DNA from 3 places in the Streptomyces sp. NPDC008317 genome. Region 3 is predicted to be linked to each of the others. Evidence: riboswitches for the same ligand, from Rfam matches in the RefSeq annotation. Region 3 holds a riboswitch; each other region holds the start of a gene.

What was found. A riboswitch is a leader RNA that binds a small molecule or an ion and turns the genes downstream of it on or off. The one in region 3 is predicted to bind cyclic di-AMP.
Positions count from the first base shown of each region.
Region 1: it holds a riboswitch for cyclic di-AMP, as region 3 does, so the genes downstream of both, ACFY9V_RS10380 (peptidoglycan DD-metalloendopeptidase family protein) here and ACFY9V_RS30630 (M23 family metallopeptidase) in region 3, are expected to answer to the same signal.
Region 2: it holds a riboswitch for cyclic di-AMP, as region 3 does, so the genes downstream of both, ACFY9V_RS27175 (NlpC/P60 family protein) here and ACFY9V_RS30630 (M23 family metallopeptidase) in region 3, are expected to answer to the same signal.

Region 1 covers NZ_JBIBFQ010000003.1:104,610-108,389, forward strand. The annotation lists gene ACFY9V_RS10375 (AAA family ATPase) at 1-445, shown strand, start outside; gene ACFY9V_RS10380 (peptidoglycan DD-metalloendopeptidase family protein) at 626-1,597, opposite strand; cyclic di-AMP (ydaO/yuaA leader) riboswitch at 1,601-1,816, opposite strand; gene ACFY9V_RS10385 (GNAT family N-acetyltransferase) at 2,142-3,158, opposite strand; gene ACFY9V_RS10390 (uridine kinase) at 3,256-3,780, opposite strand, start outside.
Region 2 covers NZ_JBIBFQ010000009.1:131,262-135,041, reverse strand. The annotation lists gene ACFY9V_RS27185 (NlpC/P60 family protein) at 1-535, opposite strand, end outside; gene ACFY9V_RS27180 (hypothetical protein) at 543-674, opposite strand; gene ACFY9V_RS27175 (NlpC/P60 family protein) at 971-2,047, opposite strand; cyclic di-AMP (ydaO/yuaA leader) riboswitch at 2,055-2,209, opposite strand; gene ACFY9V_RS27170 (NlpC/P60 family protein) at 2,376-3,506, opposite strand.
Region 3 covers NZ_JBIBFQ010000011.1:114,052-117,831, reverse strand. The annotation lists gene ACFY9V_RS30635 (GntR family transcriptional regulator) at 1-518, opposite strand, end outside; gene ACFY9V_RS30630 (M23 family metallopeptidase) at 742-1,605, opposite strand; cyclic di-AMP (ydaO/yuaA leader) riboswitch at 1,621-1,788, opposite strand; gene ACFY9V_RS30625 (pitrilysin family protein) at 2,090-3,475, opposite strand; gene ACFY9V_RS30620 (insulinase family protein) at 3,472-3,780, opposite strand, start outside.

The DNA of each region.
Region 1 (3,780 bases), on a different contig from region 3:
GGAGGCGTACTTCATCGAGGCGCTGGCCCTTCACGACCCGCACCGAAGGGTGTTGGAGTCGGCGCGTACGGCGCTGCTGTACGGCGAGTGGCTGCGCAGGGCCCGTCGCAAGAGCGAGGCACGCGGACACCTGCGGGCCGCGCTGGAGACCTTCGAGCGGCTCGGCGCGCGCCCGTGGGCGGACCGGGCGCGCAGTGAACTGGGCGTGTCGGGAGCGTCGGTGACGGTGGGTCAGGACACGGTCAGGTCGGTCGCGGACGAGGCGGGGCTGACGCCGCAGGAGTCGCAGATCGTCCGGCTGGCCGCGCTCGGGCTGACCAACCGGGACATCGCCGCGCAGCTCTTCCTCAGCCCGCGCACGGTCGGCCACCACCTCTACAAGGCGTATCCGAAGCTCGGCGTGGTCTCGCGCGGCGAGCTGGCCGCGCTGTTCCCGGACACGTGAGCGCGTAACGACGTCACCGCGTAACGACGTCACCGCGTAACGACGTCACCGCGTGACCACGTCACCCGCGTGACCACGTGGACTCGCGGCCCGTCACGCGGGTGTGCCCGCCCGGTGGTGAGGAACCGGGCGGGCACGGATGCCGCGAGGAGCCGCCACAGCGGCTGTGGAGCGGGTGGGTCAGGAAACGGTGACGCCGTGGGAGGCCAGGTAGGCGACCGGGTCGATGTCGGAGCCGTAGTCCGGGGTCGTGCGGACCTCGAAGTGCAGGTGCGGGCCGGTCACGTTGCCGGTCGCGCCGGAGACGCCAATCTGCTGGCCCTCGGTGACGGTCTGCCCGGCCGAGACGAGCGCCTGGGTCAGGTGGCCGTACAGCGTGTACTTGCCGTCGGCGTGCTTGACGATCACGTCGTTGCCGTAGGCGCCGTCCCAGCCCGCGGAGACGACGGTGCCCGCGGCGACCGACTTCACGCTGGTGCCGGAGCCGACCAGGAAGTCCACACCGGTGTGGTAGCCGCTGGACCAGTTGGCGCCGGAGGCGTGGTACTGGGTACCGATCGCCGCGTCCCCGACCGGCTTGGTGTAGCCGGAGGAGCTGGCGGCGGTGGTGTCGGCGGACTTGGTGGTCGTGGTCGTCGTGTCGGACGACTTCGACGGGGCGGTGGTCTCGGCGGGCGCCGGGGTCGCCTTCTTGGCGGGGGCCGGGGCCGACTTCTTCGGCGCCGGGGCGGACTTCTGCGCGGTGGCGGGCTTTTCGGCGGAGGCGCCGTTCAGCGTGAGGTGCTGGCCCGGGTAGATCAGGTTCGGGTTGGAGCCCACGACCGACTTGTTGTCGGAGTAGAGCTGCTGCCAGCCGCCGTTGACGTGGTGGCTGTCGGCGATCTTCGACAGCGAGTCACCGCTGACCACGGAGTACTTGGTGGTCTTGGCCTTGGCGGCCTTGGGCGCGGCGCTCTTGTCCGCCACGGTCGTCGCCTTGACGGCGGAGGTGTGCGAGGCGGTGGCGGGGGCGCTGTGGGCGGGCTCGGCCGCCGAGGCGATGCCCGCGCCGACCAGCGGCAGGGCGATGGCCACGCCACCCGTGCCCGCGGCGATGCAGATGCGGGTGAGGCGGCTCATACGGGTCTTGCGGTGCTGTCCCTTTGCGGGCATGGGGGATTTCCTCTCCTACGCCTACGAGGTGAGCTGTCGGGTTCGGGCAGGAGATGCCCGGTCACGTGGAAATGCCGTTGCGTGTACGCAAGGCGCCGCGACTTCACCCCGAGCCGTCCGGTACTGCTGGACGGCGACTTACCTGGGTCCCCCGCCCCTGCCGTGTGTGATCAAAGATCCAGGAAACCGGGCGGCGGCAGGATTCGGCGTTCCGCCCGACGGACATTCGCAATTCGCGGGCATCCGGCCCGCAGGAGGCGAAGCTAAACGACCGGCCGAGCGGCGGGCAACCAACCGTGATCGTCGTCGGGCGCACCGCTTGGAGCGCGGTCACTCCCGGTCGTCCGCCGTCACCGCTGCGTGTGCGAGCCGCTCACCGTCCGTGCCTCCGTGACCGATTCCTGGTGACAAACCGCCCGGATCGGGAACAGTGGGTACATCGGGGGAATCGGACCGTGTTCCCGAGGTGATGCCGCTCACTGCGGACCGGCCGAGTGAGCCGCATCACGCCTAAATGCCCGATTTAATACGCTACTTGGGGATATCAGTAGCTGCCGGGCGAGCCGCCGATCCGGCCGTCGAGCGACCTGCTGAGCCGGTACGCGACCGGCCGGAAGCCGACCGCGGGCCAGTGCCCCGCCGCCAGCGGTGAGGCGGAGTGCCAGCGGGCCGACATGTAGCGGTGGCCGTGGTCGTACGCCCAGGCCAGCGCGGTGGCGAGCAGGACGCGGCTGACGCCCTCGCCGCGCGCGGAGGGTTCGACGTACGCCTCGGCCAGCTCCACGCAGGACTCGGGGATCACCGGGTCGGGCGTGGCGGGGACCAGCAGCACCATGCCGATCTCCTCGCCCCTGCGGGAGGCGATCCAGGCGCCGCTGCGCGGGTCGCCGAGCGCGTCGGCGTAGTAGACCCGCAGGGCGGCGAGCGCGCGTTCCGGCTGGGGCTGGAACACCGCGGACTCGCGCTGCCTGCGCGAGGACTCGGCGGCCATCCGGCCGATCTGCGGCAGGTCGCCGACGCCCGCGCGCCGGATGCCGAGCCCTTCGACGCCGCGCGGCTGGCGCCCGCGCGCCTTGACCGCCATCAGACCGTGCACCAATTCGCGGCCGAAGCCGAGGTCGGCCCAGGGCAGGGTGGCGGTCTCCCCCGCGGGCACGTCGACGTAGTGGACCAGCCGTCGCTCCGCGACGAGCCGGGCCGCGACGCGGGCGTACAGCGCGCGCAGCACCTCCGACTCGCGTCCGCCGGGCAGCGCGTGACCGCCGTGCGGGACCAGCGCGGAGTGCGGGTGGCTGCGCAGCCCCGCCGGGTCGTCCTGGGTGAGGTCCACCGGGACGGCGGCGAGGTGTCCGATCAGGCCGCCGTCGCCGTCGAGCGCGCGGGCGGCCTCGAGACCCGGAACGCCGATCAGCTTGCCCAGCAGTTCCTCACCGCGCACGGGGCCGTCGGCGAGCCACGAGCGTTGCGACGGCGGGCGGCGGGCGCGCGCGAACCAGCGGTCGTAGCGCTGCACGGCCTGGGGTATGTGCTCGGTGGTCAGCGGCGCGATGGCGACAGTCATGGTGGATGGGGACGCTAGCGGGGTGCGCGGTCCCACGGCAAGGCGAGGCCGGACCGGCGGCGGCCGGGAGGTCAACGGGCTTACGCGCGAGGGTCGTTCAGCCTGTCCAGGCGGGGTGTCGCGGGTCGTCGGCACGTACCAGGACATCGGCGGCCTGTTCCGGCATCGCCTCCCGGTCGTAACGGTCGAATGCGGGCAGCGTCCACCGGTCGGCCTGCGCCGTGCGCCGCTCCAGCGCGGCCGGGGACAGCCGCAGATGGACCGTCAGATCGAACGGCAGCCCCTGCCCGAGGAGCAGCGGCCCGTCGAGTACGAGGACGCCGCCGGGCGGCAGGCGCACGTAGTCGGCGCGCGTGGCGCGGTCGGTGGCGGCGTCCCACAGCGTCGGCAGGACGCGGCCCGAGCCGCCGGTGCCGAGCGGGTCGAGCACTTCGCGGCGCAGCGCGCCGGTGTCCAGCCAGAGCTGGTAGTACGCGTCGGCGTCCTGGTGGCCGTACTCGTAGCGCAGGGACGCGGGCCGCAGGAAGTCGGCGGCGCGCACCCGGAGCGCGCGGCGGCCGAGAGCGGGCAGCGCGGCGGCGACGGCGTCCGCCAGATCGCCGGGGCGGGCGGCGTCCGCGCC
Region 2 (3,780 bases), on a different contig from region 3:
CCGCGTCATGGGTACGGGTGACGTCCCGCTGCTCCTCGGTGAGCTGCGCGAGCGCGGTCGCCGTCCGCGAGTCGAGGCGGTTGAGCATCCCGGCCCGGTCCAGATACGTGTCGGGCGAGGAGCTGAGCGCGAGCTGCACACTGGGGTCGAGCGAGCCGGTGCGGTACTGCGCCGCCGCGAGGGCGCCGATCGTGTCGCGGGTGGCGTTCAGCCGCGCGGTCTTGCGGGCCAGTTCGTTCTGCAGATCGGCGACCGCGGCGCGGGCCTGATCGGCCTCCTCCTTCGCGCCGTTGTACTGCTCGGTGGCGGCCTCCGCCTGCCGGTAGAGCGTGTCGACCTGGTCCTTCACCTCGCTGAGCGAGGCCGGTGCCTGCGGCCGCGGGTCTGCGAGGGCGGATTCGCCGAGCAGGCTCACGGAGGCGGCGGACGCGAGCGCCACGGTGAGGGCGGCGCGGGTCGCGGTGAGCGCCGACGTGCGGGCGGACGTACGCGCCGCCGAGGTTCTGCGGTGTGAGGCGGGACTGTGGGAGGCCATGCGGCCGTCATTCCTTCCAGTGCTCCGACGGGCCCGCGCGGAGGCCCGGCGACGCCTGCACGGGGGAGCAGAGCGCCGCCGGACCTTCGGCGGGGGTGACCGCGCCGCCACGGTCCTGACGGCTGTGGGGATCGGTCACCTGGGTAGCGACGCTAAACCTGACCGGGGGTGCGCCAGGGGAAGGAGACCGGGACTGCTCCGATTCGACCGGCCCGTGACCGTAAACGACCGCCGTTCGACGGGTGACCCGGTCATATGCGCGCGCCTGCTGACCAAAGTGCCCGGTCGGGAGGTCCGACCGGGCACGGGGTGCTATGCGGGGCTGTGAGCCCGGCGGTCCTGAGGCTCCGCGGACGCGGGCTCAGGCTGCACGGGTTCAGGCGATACGGGCTCAGACTGCACGCGCTCAGGCGGTGCGGGCCCTGGTGATACGGCTCAGGCGATGCGGCGGGCCGCAGCGAAGGGCATCCAGCTCATCGGGGCAACCTCGACGACCGCGCCGCTGTGCGGGGCGTGCACGATCTGGCCGTTGCCGATGTACATGCCGACGTGGCTGATGCTGGAGTAGAAGAACACCAGGTCGCCGGGGCGCAGGTCGGACTGCGAGACCGCCGTGCCGTCCTTGACCTGGTCCCACGTGGTGCGGCCGATGGAGATACCGGCGGCGCGGTAGGCGGCCTGGGTGAGCCCGGAGCAGTCGTACGCGTCGGGGCCGGTGCGGCCGGAGCCGTACGGCTTGCCGCGCTGCGACATCGCGAACTGGATGGCGGCGGCGGCGCGGCCGGACGCCGGGCCGTTGTAGGTGTAACTGACGTTGCTCGCCGTGGAGTTCGAGGAGTTCGAGGAGCCCGCGGTGTTGGTCGGGGCGGTGGGCCGCATCGCGGCGAGCTTGGCGCGCTCCTGCGCGTTGAGGCTGTTGAGCAGCTTCTGCGCGGCGGCCAGCTTCGTCTGGACGTTCTTCTTCGCCGCCGCGAGCTTGTTCTGCGCGCTGGTCAGCTCGTTGAGGCTCTTGGTGGCCTGCGCGCGCTGGATGGACGCCTGCTCCTGCTGGACCTTGAAGGTCTCCAGCGCCTGTTCCTGCGTGGTGGAGATGCGGTCCATCATGTGCGACTGGTCGAAGAACTTCTGGGGGTCGTCCGTCAGCAGCAACTGCGTCGTCTGGTCGAGGCCGCCGTCGCGGTACTGCGCGGTGGCGTACTGCCCGAGCACCCGCCGCGTCTCGTTCATCTTCGCGGTCTTCTGCGCGACCTGCTCCAGGAGCTGATTGGCCTTGGCCCGCTGGTTGTCGGTCTTCTCCTTGGCGGCGTCGAAGTGCTGCGTCGCTACCTCGGCGTCCTGGTTGAGCTGGTCGATCTGCGCCTTGACCTCGGTGATCGAGGGCTTCGCGGGCGCCGCACTGGCGCTCTCGCTGAGCAGGGTGACCGACGCGAGGGCCGCTGTGGTGATCCCGACGGCGGCCCGTGGACCGGCCGTGGACAGTATGCGATTGCGCGGCTTGCGGTGCGACGCCAAGGGAGGCGACTCCTTCCGAATACCGCCGACCGGGTTAGCTGACGGGTTCGGGCTGAAGGTCGCCCTACGGTCCCGACGCCTGCTGCGGCGTCCGTTCCGATTCACCCCACGTGCTGTTGGGTCCCCGGCTCCGGCCTGGGCCGGATTGAGCGGAGGTGATTCGCTGTCGGCTCTTCAGCCGACGGGGAAGCTCACCACCTAGCGGGCTACCGTAGTCAACTTGTGCGAGCCTTGGGAAGTTTGGATTGCAATGTGACCGAAATCGCTTTGTGATCTTACCGTTTGTGAGCGCGGCGGCGTCCGGACAAGTCGGACTATGCCGGGTGGACTATGCGGGACGGACCGCCCCGTAGAACGGCATTTCGGTAATCGGGGCGATCTTGACCACGGTGCCGGTGTGCGGCGCGTGGATCATCTGGCCGCCGCCGATGTAGAGGCCGACGTGACTGATGTCGCTGTAGAAGAAGATCAGGTCACCCGGCCGGAGATTCGACTCCGACACCCGCGTGCCGACGTTCACCTGGTCCCAGGTCGTGCGCGGCAGATCGACCCCGGCCGCCTTCCACGCCGCCTGGGTGAGCCCCGAGCAGTCGTACGACGTCGGCCCGGTCGCGCCCCACACGTAGGGCTTGCCGAGCTGCTTGCGCGCGAAGGCGATGGCGTCGTCGGCCTTCGAGGAACCCGTGCTCGGCACGGTCGGCGTCGAGGAGTCCTTCGCGGCCTTCGCCGCCTTCGCCGCGGCCTCGGCCGCCGCCTTCTCCTTGGCCGCGATGGCGGCGGCCTTGACGCGCGCCTCTTCCTCCTGCTTGGCCCGCAGCGCCGCGAGCCGCGCCTTCTCCTGCGCGTTGAGGCTGTTGAGCAGCTTCTGCGCCTCGCCCAGTTTGGCCTGCACATCCCGCTTGGCGGTGCGCAGTTCGCCCTGCTGGGTGGTGAGCGTCGCCAGGCTCTTGGCCGCCTCGATGCGCTGCTGCGTGGCCGCGGCCTGCTGCACCCGGTACGACTCGACGGCCTTCTGCTGCCGCTTGCCGAGCACGTCCGACAGGTGCACCTGGTCGAGCATCGACTGCGGGTCGGTGGCCAGCAGGTAGCGGCCGGTCGAGTCGTCGCCCCCGGTGCGGTACTGCGCGGCGGCGTACTGCCCGAGGACCCGGCGCGAGTCGTTCAGCGCCTGCGTCTTCTTCGCCGCCTGCTCCAGGAGCCGGTTGACCTTCGCGTTCTGCGCGTCGGTCGACTCCTTGATGCCGTTGTACTTCTCCGTGGCGACCTCGGCCTGGTGCGTCAGCCCGTCGACCTTCGCCTTCACCTCGGCGATGCTCGGCTGCTTCGGCTTGGCCGGCTCGGCGCTGGCGCTCTCCGCGAAGAGGGTCACGGTGGCCAGCGCGGCCGTCGTGATCCCCACGGCCGCACGCGGGCCGGGGGTGCTGAGGATCGCGGCGCGAGCCTTACGGTGTGTCGCCATGGCGCGCGGACTCCTTTCGGACGCCCATCCGGACGCTGCTGGAGCGAGACCGTAGCCAACGCTCCGGGCTGCTGGGAAGAGCGGTGTCCGATAGGCCCGATACCTTTTCGTAATCATTTCCCATTGTCACGGTGCGTGGTAACGGGACTACGGGGTAAAGGTACGTGGTTGCCCCGGAGGCGGCCGTTGGGCGGGGGGCCGGGAGTGTCGGCCGGGGTTCCGGGCGAAGGGGTTGGGGTGTCGGCCGGGGGGCCGTCGTACGGGGGTCGTGGGG
Region 3 (3,780 bases):
CAGGCGATCTTGTGGCGCAGCTGCGTGAGCAGCGCGGCCAGCGTGGGACTGCCCGACGCCTGCGCCAGCGTCTCGTGGAACCAGCCGCCGAGCGACGGCAGGTCGGACAACTGGCCCTGGACCGCGCGCTCCTGACCTAGGCGTACGAGCCCGCGCAGCACCTTCAGATGCGCGTCGGTACGGCGCTGGGCGGCGCGCGCGGCGCCCAGCGGCTCCAACAGGCCGCGCAGTTCCAGAAGGTCGGCCGCCTCCTGCTCGGTGGGCTCGGCCACCGACGCGCCGGCGTGCCTGCGGGTGCGGACGAAGCCCTCGGACTCCAAGGTGCGCAGCGCCTCGCGGACCGGCACGCGCGACACCCCGTACCGCTGCGCGAGCAGTTCCTCCGTCAGCCGGCCGCCCGGCGGGAAGAAACCGCTGACAATGTCGTCGCGGATGGCCGTACACACCACCTGGGCGGAGATACGCCGCCCCGTGCCGTCCGTCCCGTTCACATCCGATTCCGCATCGCAGGACCCCATTCTTTCCGCACATTCTGCGGTAACCCTATTCCAGCACACCAGGGATTCCGATCACAGTCCCGAATATGGGACTTCTTTTGGCGCGCGGGACCGATGCGGGACGGGTACGGCACGGGTACGGGACGGACGAAGGCCCCGGCGGGGGGAGCCGGGGCCTTCGTGCTGAGGGGGGTGGTGCGGTGGTTCCAGGGGGCGGTGGCGGGACCCCTGCGGGGTCCTGGGGTCAGACCGAGACGCCGTGCTTGCGCAGGTAGGCGATGGGGTCGACGTCGGAGCCGTAGTCGGGTCCGGTACGGGCCTCGAAGTGCAGGTGGGGCCCGGTGACGTTGCCGGTCGCGCCGGACAGGGCGATCTGCTGGCCGGGCGTGACGCTCTGGCCGACCGAGACCTGGATCGAGGACAGGTGGCCGTACTGGGTGTACATCCCGTCGGACATCCGGATCACGATGTTGTTGCCGTACGAGCCGCCCCAGCCGGCCTCGACCACGGTGCCGGAGCCGACCGCGTGCACGGTGGTGCCGCTGGCCGCGTGGAAGTCGATGCCGGTGTGGTAGCCAGAGGACCACAGGCCGCTGGAGGAGTGGTAGGCGGTGGAGACGTAGGAGCTGTCGACCGGCAGGACGAAGGAGCCGAGACGCTTGCGCTCGGCGGCGGCGCGGTCGGCGCGGGCCTTGGCCTCGCGGGCGGCCCGGACCTTGGCCGCGGCCTCCGCCTTGGCCTTCGCGGCCGCCGCGTCGGCCTTGGCCTTGGCCGCCTTGGCGCGGGCGGCGGCCTCCGCCTGCTTGCGGTCGGCCTCCGCCGTGGCCTTCGCGGCCTCGGCGGCCTTGCGCTGGGCCTCCGCCTGCGCGGCCAGGGAGTCGGCGAGCGAGCCGGTCACATCGGCGGTACGGGCGAAGACGGTGTTCGCGACGGCGTCGTGCGCGCTCTCGGCGTGGGCCGTGGCGGTCATCGAGGTGGCCCCGAACGCTCCGGTCGCGGTGAGCACCGCGACTCCGGCGAGCGTGCCGCCACCGCGGACGGTGCGTGCGGCGCCGCGACGGGGACGGCGGTGCTTCCCGCTGGGCGCGGGCAGAACGGTGAACGCCATGAAGAGGCGTCGCTCCTTTCCTTCCTTCTCGCCTACCGGGTTAGCTGACGGGTTCGGAGCAGGAAGGTCTCCTACGGGTCCGGCCGCCGCTCGGCGGTCGGTCCCGATTCACCCCAGGGACTGCTCCCTCGCGAGAGGGCTGGGTCCCCGGCTCCCCTGACGGGGACTCGGCGATGTGTGCCCGCGTGCCGCCGGACGCGGCTGCTGCTGACGGGCAACGAGCGAAGACGCTAACCGCGGTTTCGCCCATCCGCCAAACAGATCAGCTGATTTGTTGCGTACGCCACACTTCGCTGACACTCCCCCGCAAGTCCTCCCCAACTCCCGCACGGCGCTCGAAAACGCCCGCGCGGCGGTCGAAAACGCCCGGAACCCCGGCGCCGCAGGGGGCTGCCGGGGTTCCGGGGACGGATGGCGCGAGCGGTGCCGACCGCTCGCGCCGGGTGGCGCGTGACCCGCGTGACGCGGGTCCGACCGTCCGGTACTACGTGATGATGTTCACCGGTCCGATGCCCAACTCGCCCACCGGCCCGGCGATGACGGACGCGTCCCCGACCAGCACCACCACGAGCCGGTCGAGCGGGAAGGCGTTGACGACCGCGGCGGTCGCCTCCACCGTGCCCGTGGCCGCCAGCCGCGCGTAGAGCTCGGCCTGGTAGTCGTCCGGGAGCTGCTGCTCGACCTGGTCGGTCAGCGTGGCCGCGACGGCCGCCGACGTCTCGTAGCGCAGCGGCGCCACACCGACCAGATTCTGTACGGCGACGTCCCGCTCCTCGTCGGTCAGGCCGCCCTCGCCGAGCGTCCTGATGACCTGCCAGGTGTCGGCGAGCGCGGGCCCGGTGACCTCGGTGGCCACCGAGCCGCTGATGCCCAGCAGCGCGGCGCCCGTACCGTCGGCGGAGCCGAGCAGCACCTGTCCGAAGGCGCGTACGCCGTAGGTGTAGCCCTTCTCCTCGCGCAGCACGCGGTCCAGGCGGGAGGTCAGGGTGCCGCCCAGGCAGTAGGTGCCGATCACGCGGGCCGCCCACACCGGGTCGTGCCGGTCGGCGCCGGTACGGCCGATGAGGAGCTGGGTCTGCACCGCGCCCGGCCGGTCCACGATGACCACGCGCGCGGTGTCGTCCGAGGTGATCGCCGGGCGCGGGCGGGGCTTGGCGGCCGAGCCGCTCCAGCCGCCCAGGGTGTCGTCGAGCAGCCGCGGCAGGTCGATGCCGGTGAGGTCGCCGACCACCACGGCGGTCGCGGTGGACGGGCGGACGTGGGCCCGGTAGAAGGCGCGTACGGCCGCCGCGTCGATCCTGCGGACGGTCTCCTCGGTGCCCTGGCGCGGCCGGGAGCAGCGCAGCTCCGGTGCGAACAGCTCCTTGGACAGCGCCATCGCGGCCCTGCGGGCGGGGTTGGCCAGCTCGTGCGGGATCTCGTCGAGCCGGTTGGCGACCAGCCGCTTGATCTCGTCCTCGGGGAAGGCCGGGGTCAGCAGCGCCTCCGCGAGCAGGGCGAGCGCCTTGTCGAGCCGGGAGGCGGGCACTTCGAGGGAGACCCGCACACCGGGGTGGTCGGCGTGCGCGTCCAGCGTGGCGCCGCAGCGCTCCAGCTCGGCCGCGAACTCCTCGGCGGTGTGCTGCTCCGTGCCCTCCGACAGCGCCCTGGCCATGATGGTGCCGACGCCGTCCAGACCCTCGGGCTCGGCGTCCAGCGGCGCGTCGAGCAGCACCTCGACGGCGACGACCTGCTGTCCCGGGCGGTGGCTGGTCAGCACCGTCAGCCCGTTGCCCAGGGTGCCGCGGTCGGGGGCGGGGAACGCCCACGGCCGGGGCTCCCCGGCCTGCGGCTGCGGGTGGAACGTCATGACGGCCGCGGTCTCGCTCACAGCTCGCCCTCCTGCTCGGTGGCTTCGTCGGTCGCTTCGTCAGTGGCGTCGTCGGTCGCTTCGTCGGTGGCGTCCTCCGCCGCGTCGCCGCCGGTGGGCTCGTAGACGAGGACCGCGCGGTTGTCGGGGCGCAGCCGCGCGGCGGCCACGGCCCGTACCTGCTCGGGGGTGACGGCCAGCACCCGCTGGACGGCGGTGAGGGCGAGCTGCGGGTCGCCGAACAGCACCGCGTAACGGCACAGTTCGTCGGCCCGGCCGCCCACGGTGGCGAGCCGGTCGAGCCACTCGCGCTCGATCTGCGCCTG